2 regions of the Delftia deserti genome follow, and region 2 is predicted to be linked to the other one. Evidence: riboswitches for the same ligand, from Rfam matches in the RefSeq annotation. Region 2 holds a riboswitch; the other holds the start of a gene.

Region 1 (3,334 bases), 4.8 Mb from region 2:
TTGACGGCCGCGAACAGCTTGACGCCCGGCGACACGCGGTAGTCGGCGCGCAGGTTCCAGATGGTGAAGGCGCCCTTGCGGTGGATGAAGGTGCTGCTGGGCTCGCCCTGCGGGATGAGCAGCGCCTCTTCCGTGTCGTACCACATGGGACCGCGCAGCAGCGTGGACAGCTGCAGGCTCCAGTCGCCCTGCAGCCGCCCGCTGCCGCGCCCGTAGCGCACGCCGGCCGAGGCCTCGTAGCGGTACATGCGCTGCACCTTGTCGGTATTGGCGGAGGCGGCCGAGCCCTTGTCCCGCATGCTGAAGTGGTAGTAGCCGCCAGCCCAGGCCTTGAGCTGGTGGCCCGTCAGGTCCAGCGCCCGCGCCAGGTCCATGTCGGCCTGCATTTCCAGGCCGCGCGCCACGATGTCGGCCGCGTTGTTGGCGTAGTCCGAGGTGTTGGTCGTGGCCCCGCGCGAGACGGTGATGATGCGGTCGCTGATGGTGTTCTGGAACAGGGCCGCATCCACGCGCCAGCCGGGCTGCTGCAGCGCGGCGCCGACCTCGATCTGGCGGCTGGTCTCGGGCTTGAGGTTGGGGTTGCCGAAGGTGCGGCCACCGCCGACGGCCGTGAAGTCCGAGGCCAGCTCGGTGGCCGTGGGCGCGCGGAAACCCGTGGAGGCCGCGGCGCGCAGCGTGAGCCGGTCCGTGGCCTTCCAGGTGGCGCCGGCCGACCAGGTGTGGTTGTCGTAGTCGCGCGTGCTGGCCTGGGCCAGGGCCAGGTTGGGCGTATCGTCGAAACGCGTCGTGCCCCAGGTCTTGCGCAGGCCGGCACGCAGGGTCAGGCGATCATCAAGCAGGGTCTGCGCGTCCTCGAAGTACAGCGCATGCACCTGCTCGGTCTGGTTGTTGTCGTAGGGCGCGACCTGGCCCGCGGGGCCGCCCGGCATGGCCACGCGCAGGCGGTCGGAGCGCAGCTTGCTGCGCTCCCAGTCAAAGCCCATCAGCAGGTCATTGGTCTGGCTGACACGCAGGCGCGGCTGAAAGCGCAGGCCCGTGGCGTCCAGCTGGCGGTGGTTGTAGTCGCGCGCCGTGCCGGGCACGGCGCTGTTGCCCGAGCGGATCACGGGCGATGCCCAGTTGAACTCATCGGTATCGACCAGGCTGTAGAGGTGGGTCGTCCAGCTCAGGCGCTGGCCGGGCAGTGCGCCCTCGTAGGTCAGGTCCAGCGAGCGGTTGCTGCGGTTGTCGCGGCTGTGGATATTGGCGCCCGATCCGCGAAAGCCCGCGTTGTAGATGCCGTCCGTGCGCAGCTGCAGCTCCACGCGGTGCAGCTCGTGCAGCTGCCAGCCCAGGGCGCCGCTGGCGCCGCGCCGCTTCCAGCCCGTGTTCTCCATGCGCGTGCCGCCATCGCCCGACTCGTAGTCGCCGCGCCCGCCTGCGCTCACGCCGAAGTACCAGTCGAAGCGGTCATTGGCGCCGGCCGTCTGCGCATCGGTGCGCCACAGGTCCCATGAACCGGCCTGGACCTGGGCGCGCGTGCCAGGCGCCGTAGCTCCGTTCTTCATGATGATGTTGACCACCCCGCCCATGGCCTGGCTGCCGTAGATCACCGAGGACGGGCCGCGCACGATCTCGATGCGCTCCACATCCGAGGGGCTGAGCTTGGACAGGTTGGCCGTGCCCGCGCGCCGGCCGTTGACCAGCACCAGCACCTGGCTGCGGAAGTCGCGCCCCTGGCCGTCGGTGGAGGCGCCGCGCAGGTTCATCGAGGTCTGGGCCGCCGTCCATTCGCTGAGAAAGCCCACGGCGTTCTCGGCCAGCAGGTCGGTGACCGAGCGCGCGCTGGAGCGCTCTATGGCCTCGCGGTCGATGGTCTGCGTGGTGCCCGCGATGCGGCTGCGCGCCTCGGGCCGCGCGGTGGCGGTCACGAAGACCGCATCCAGCGCATCGTCGGCGGAGTCCGTGGATCGCCCGGAAGCCGGCTCCTGCGCGGCGCCGGCCGCTGCAGCGCAGCTGGCCAGCAGGACGGCGGCCGCTGCGGGCCGCAGGCTGGAGACAAGAGGAAGAACAGAGAGAAGGCCGGAGGAATCGGCGGCCGAAGAAGCGAAGCGCATGCGTTGAACCCAACTGCCCCACTCACCCGCGGGGCCTATCGTCTGAACCACGCCGCACAGCGCGCACGCCGGAGCCGGCCACGGCAGCGCAGGCTGGGGCCGGACCGGACAGGCGCACTCCCGCGGCGTCCGAAAGCAATGCAGAAGGCCGGTATCCGGGCTTGCGGAACGCTGCGGCGCGCATCATGGGCGCGCTGCGGCAGGCATCCCCGCCTTCCCATGCCCGAGGAGGACACAGTGGCTTGCGGCGCGTGACCCGTGGGTGGCGCGCCAGCGTGGGGAGTTGTATTCCGCTGACCGTTGCGGGGGCAGCGCAGGCATTGCGAGCGGCCATCTCGATGGCATCGCGCACCTGCTTCCCGTTGAACCCCTGGCCGGCGAACGGCATGGGGCACCTTCAGCAACAGCGCACCGCCACGGCCCAGGGACCGCGCCGGCGCGCCAGCGGCGGATTATCGCTGATGGCGCCCAGCCCAGAAGCCCGGCACGCGGGCCAGCGCCCGCAGCGCGCGGCGGCTGCTGCGCGCGCTGGTGGCCAGGCGGGCCTGCAGGTAGCCGGCGGCGAACCAGGCGCGCGGGTCCGTGCCGGCCTCGGCATGGAAATGCGCGGCCGCCACGGCCATGTCGTTGTGCAGCCCCAGCGCGTCCTGGGCGGGCACCAGCGCCTCGGCAAAGCGCCGGCCCTTTTTGCCGGGCCACATTCCGGGCGCGAATTCCTGCGCAAAGTCCGCCAGGTAGCGCAGGCGCTTGAGCCGCTTGCGCACGCGGTGCTGCTGCGCCAGCGGCAGGCGGTCGAAGTGCCGGCCATCGCGCAGCACCTGGCGGTGCAGGCGCTGCAGGCGCCGCACCAGGTACTTGCGCGTGCCTGCGGCAGACAGGCTGGCCAGGCCGGGCTGCCGCTTTCCTGCGGGTGCCTGCGCCAGCGCATGGATCTCGGCCAGCGTCTGCAGGAACTGCGGCTCGCGCACCGCGGCGGCCGCGTCGGCCTGCCCGGCAGCTGGCACGGTCCATTCGCACAGGGGCGCATGGGCGTCCTGCAGCAGCGGCCGCACCACGTCGGCCAGGGTGCCGGCGTCGCGCAGCGTGCCAAGCTGCGCAAAGGCCCGGGCCAGGGGCTCATCCCATTCGGCGCGCATGCCGGGCGCCAGCCCCGCGCATTCGCGCAGCACGGTGCGCAGGCGCCGCAGGGCCACGCGCAGCTGGTGGATGGTCTCGGCATCGCTGCCACCGCCCTCCAA
Region 2 (3,334 bases):
CGCCACCGTGTAGGCGGGCAGGCTCACAGTGTTGGCGTTGTTGCCGAAGCGGTCACCCACGTAGCGCAGGCCCAGCGAGGCCTGCCAGGCTCCCACGCGGTAGTGGCCCCAAAGGTTGGCCGTGGTCTTGGCCACGTTCTGCGGACGGTTGCCGGCGCGGTTGCCGCCGGCCTCGATGAGCTTGTCGAACTGGGCATCGACATAGGACAGGTTGCCCTCCAGGCGCAGGGCGGGCGTGGCCTGGAAGGCGGCGGTGGCTTCCGCCCCGCGCGAGGACTGGCTGCCGCCCTGGATGGAGATGGCCGGGCGGTCCGGGTCGCGCGTGATGATGTTGTCCTTCTTGATGTCGAACACGGCCAGCGTCCACTCGCCGCGCCCGTTCGCCACCTGTTGCTTGATGCCGATCTCGGCCTGGCGGCCCTTGCTCAAGGCATAGGCGGTATTGGCCAGGTTCAGCGAAACCAGGCTGTTGACGGGATCGTGGCCGGAGCTGAGCTGGCCGTAGACATGGGTGTTGCGGGCCAGCTCATAGGTCAGGCCCAGGCGCCATGACGTGGCGGCCAGCGTCTTGTCGAAGTCCGTGCCGCCCACCAGGGAGTGGCTGGCAAAGCTGTAGACATCGCGGCGCAGGCCGGCCATGGCCAGCCAGCGGTTGCTGATGCGCCAGGCGTCCTCCAGGTACAGCGCGTGCTGGGTCACGCCGGTTTCTGTCTTGGCTGCCGTGGCATCGGGGCTGGCCCAGCTGCCGTGCACGGGATCCCAGGCCGAGACCGTGGACGAGCCGCCATAGGGCGAATTGTTGGACAGCCGCAGGTTGATGCGCGCGGCCTCCCAGCCCATGGCGATCTTGTGCGCCCCCCGGTCCACGTTCAGGCCCAGGCGGTTGCCGGTCTGCTCCAGGTCGTGCAGGATTTCCAGGTAGTCGGAGCGGCCCACGGTCCAGGTGGCGGGGTTGAGCGCATAGGCCTCGATGTTGCGCCAGTGGCGGTCGGACTGCACGTGGTACAGCTCGTTGCGCACCGTCAGCCAGTCATTGGCCTTCCATTGCACCTTGGCGCGCAGGCGCTCGTCGGCATAGCGCAGCACGCTGTCTTCGGCGTTGTAGTTGCGGTCGCGCAGCGACTCCACCACCTTGCCGTCCAGGCCCGGCGTGCCCCAGTAGCGGCTGGGCTTTTGCACGCTGCGGTCGGCGATCAGGTCGATCTGCAGGTCGCTGGTGGGCTCCAAGCGCAGCGTACTCATGAACTTGCCGTTGCGCGACTGGTCCAGATCGCGCTCGCCTGCGCTGCGGGCGGTGTAGCTGTCGATGCGGTAGCTGGCATAGGCGCCCAGGGCGCCGGTCACGCCCAGGCCCAGGCGCAGCGTGTCGTCCGTGCCCGCGCCCAGCAGCACCTCGGCCGAGCTGGTGCGGCTGGGCTGCTTGCGGATGGCGTTGACGGTGGCGCCCATGGTGCCGCTGCCATACATCAGCGAGGCCGGCCCACGCAGCACGTCGATGCGCTCGTAGCCCCAGCTGTCACCCGGATAGGCCGTGGTGCCCGCGGCCACGCCCAGCACCATGCCGTCTTCGGCCACGCCCACGGAATTGACACCCGCAAAGCCGCGGCTGCTGAAGGACAGGCCACCGTTGCCCGGCGTGCTGCTGGACGTCAGGCCCACGGTGCGCGTGACGGCGTCCACCAGGGCGTAGTCGCCGCGCTCCTGCATCTGCTCGGCGGAGACGCCGTCCACGCTGGCCGGCACTTCCTGGTTGGAGACTCCGGTATGGCTGGCAGAGCGCGCAGGCTGGGCCAGTTGCTGGCCGATGCGTTCGGCCTGGCCGGTGACTTGGACCTCGGGCAGGGCGGTTGATGGCGGCGTTGGGGTGGGCGTTTGTGTTTGAGCCTGCGCCGGCAGGCAGATGAAGGCGCAGGCCAGGGCCAGCGGGCTCAGCCGCACGGAAAGGGACTGGGCAGCGCGAGCGCTGGAAACGCTGGAAAAGGAGGAATGCATTTCGAACATCGGTCTTCGACCGTCTGATGCGAAAGCAAGGCACTGCCGCCTCTCCAGCCAGCGTGGAAGAAAGGGGAGCAGGGCGTTGCCATCCGCACCCCGCAGACAGTCAAGAAAACGCCTGCACAGCAGGCGGGAAACGCAGCAGGCCGGTCTCCGGGCTCACAAGCGGCGCAAGGACATGCCTTGCGCCCAGCGCCCCGTCTTCCCAATCCACCCGCGAAAAGCTGCATGTTGCAGACCACGCCATGAACCAGTGACAGCCTGTCATCGCCCCTCCGCAGGGTTGCGGAGACTGGCGGGACAGGCATGGAGCGCCTTGACTTGTTTACCGTTGCGGGGGCAGCCAAGGCCTGTGCCGGCAGCGCAAAAAGCATTTGCTGGCAGTCACCTTGTTCCCGTTTCATCCCCATGGCTGGCATGCGGACACCTGTTGCACGGATGCCTTTGCAGGCGCGGCATTATAGCCAGCGGCCTGTTTGCAGAGCCTTTGGCGCCTGGGGCACGTCGTGCAAAAGCAGCTCCAGACCCAGCCACTCGCCACGGTGAACGCGGCTGATGGCATGCCGCAGGTGCACGCGGTAAAAGCCTGCCGCACCGCGCACCGGGCGCGGCCCTGTGGCGATGATGGCCGCATCCCCCAGGCCCAGCGGCAGCACCATGGGGCGCGATTGCATGCGCGGGCGCTGCTCGGTCATCACGAATTCGCCGCCCTCGAAATCCTGGCCCGGCCGGGACAGCAGCAGCACCAGCTGCAGCGGAAACACCGCCGCACCTTCGCCGTACGAGCGCAGCGGGGCATGGCCCGCTTCCGGCACGCGCAGCAGATGTGGCTGTGGCTGGGTCTGGCCGGCTTGCCGGCCCGGACGCATGAAATCCTCGAAGCAGCCTGGCAACTCAGGCTGCATGCCCATGTGTTCGCGCCAGCGGTTGGCCAGGGCCAGCAGATGCCCGTACAGCACCGGGCGCCATGCCTGCACGGAGGGCGGCAGGCCAGGCACGGCGGCCGCCTCGCGGGCCAAGGCGCGGCTTTCATCCGCAGTCAGCAGCTGCGGCAGCAGGGCATGGCCTTCGGCGTCGAGCTCAGCGGCAATCCGCGCCCAATCCAGGCGGGCGAAGCGATCCTGGCTGTTGAGCCTATCCATTTCAGACCGTCCAACCATTCAGCCCGCCTTGCGAAATGTGAGATTGATGCGCCGCCCGCCCAGCAGCGGGTGAGGCTGGTCCTTGAGCGGCAACACGCCGTGGTGGCGCAGCCGATCCACACCGCCCCAGACCACCACGTCGCCATGCTGCAGCGGCACCCTGGCCGTGCTGTCCGCCCGCGCCAGTCCTCCAAACA

Evidence for each region. A riboswitch is a leader RNA that binds a small molecule or an ion and turns the genes downstream of it on or off. The one in region 2 is predicted to bind cobalamin.
Region 1: it holds a riboswitch for cobalamin, as region 2 does, so the genes downstream of both, ACFPFG_RS23105 (TonB-dependent receptor) here and ACFPFG_RS00415 (TonB-dependent receptor) in region 2, are expected to answer to the same signal.

The regions. Positions count from the first base shown of each region.
Region 1 is NZ_JBHSIH010000001.1:4,839,210-4,842,543, reverse strand. It holds gene ACFPFG_RS23105 (TonB-dependent receptor) at 1-2,096, opposite strand, end outside; cobalamin riboswitch at 2,226-2,510, opposite strand; gene ACFPFG_RS23100 (CHAD domain-containing protein) at 2,549-3,334, opposite strand, start outside.
Region 2 is NZ_JBHSIH010000001.1:83,506-86,839, reverse strand. It holds gene ACFPFG_RS00415 (TonB-dependent receptor) at 1-2,001, opposite strand, end outside; cobalamin riboswitch at 2,123-2,441, opposite strand; gene ACFPFG_RS00410 (2OG-Fe(II) oxygenase) at 2,454-3,137, opposite strand; gene alkB (DNA oxidative demethylase AlkB) at 3,156-3,334, opposite strand, start outside.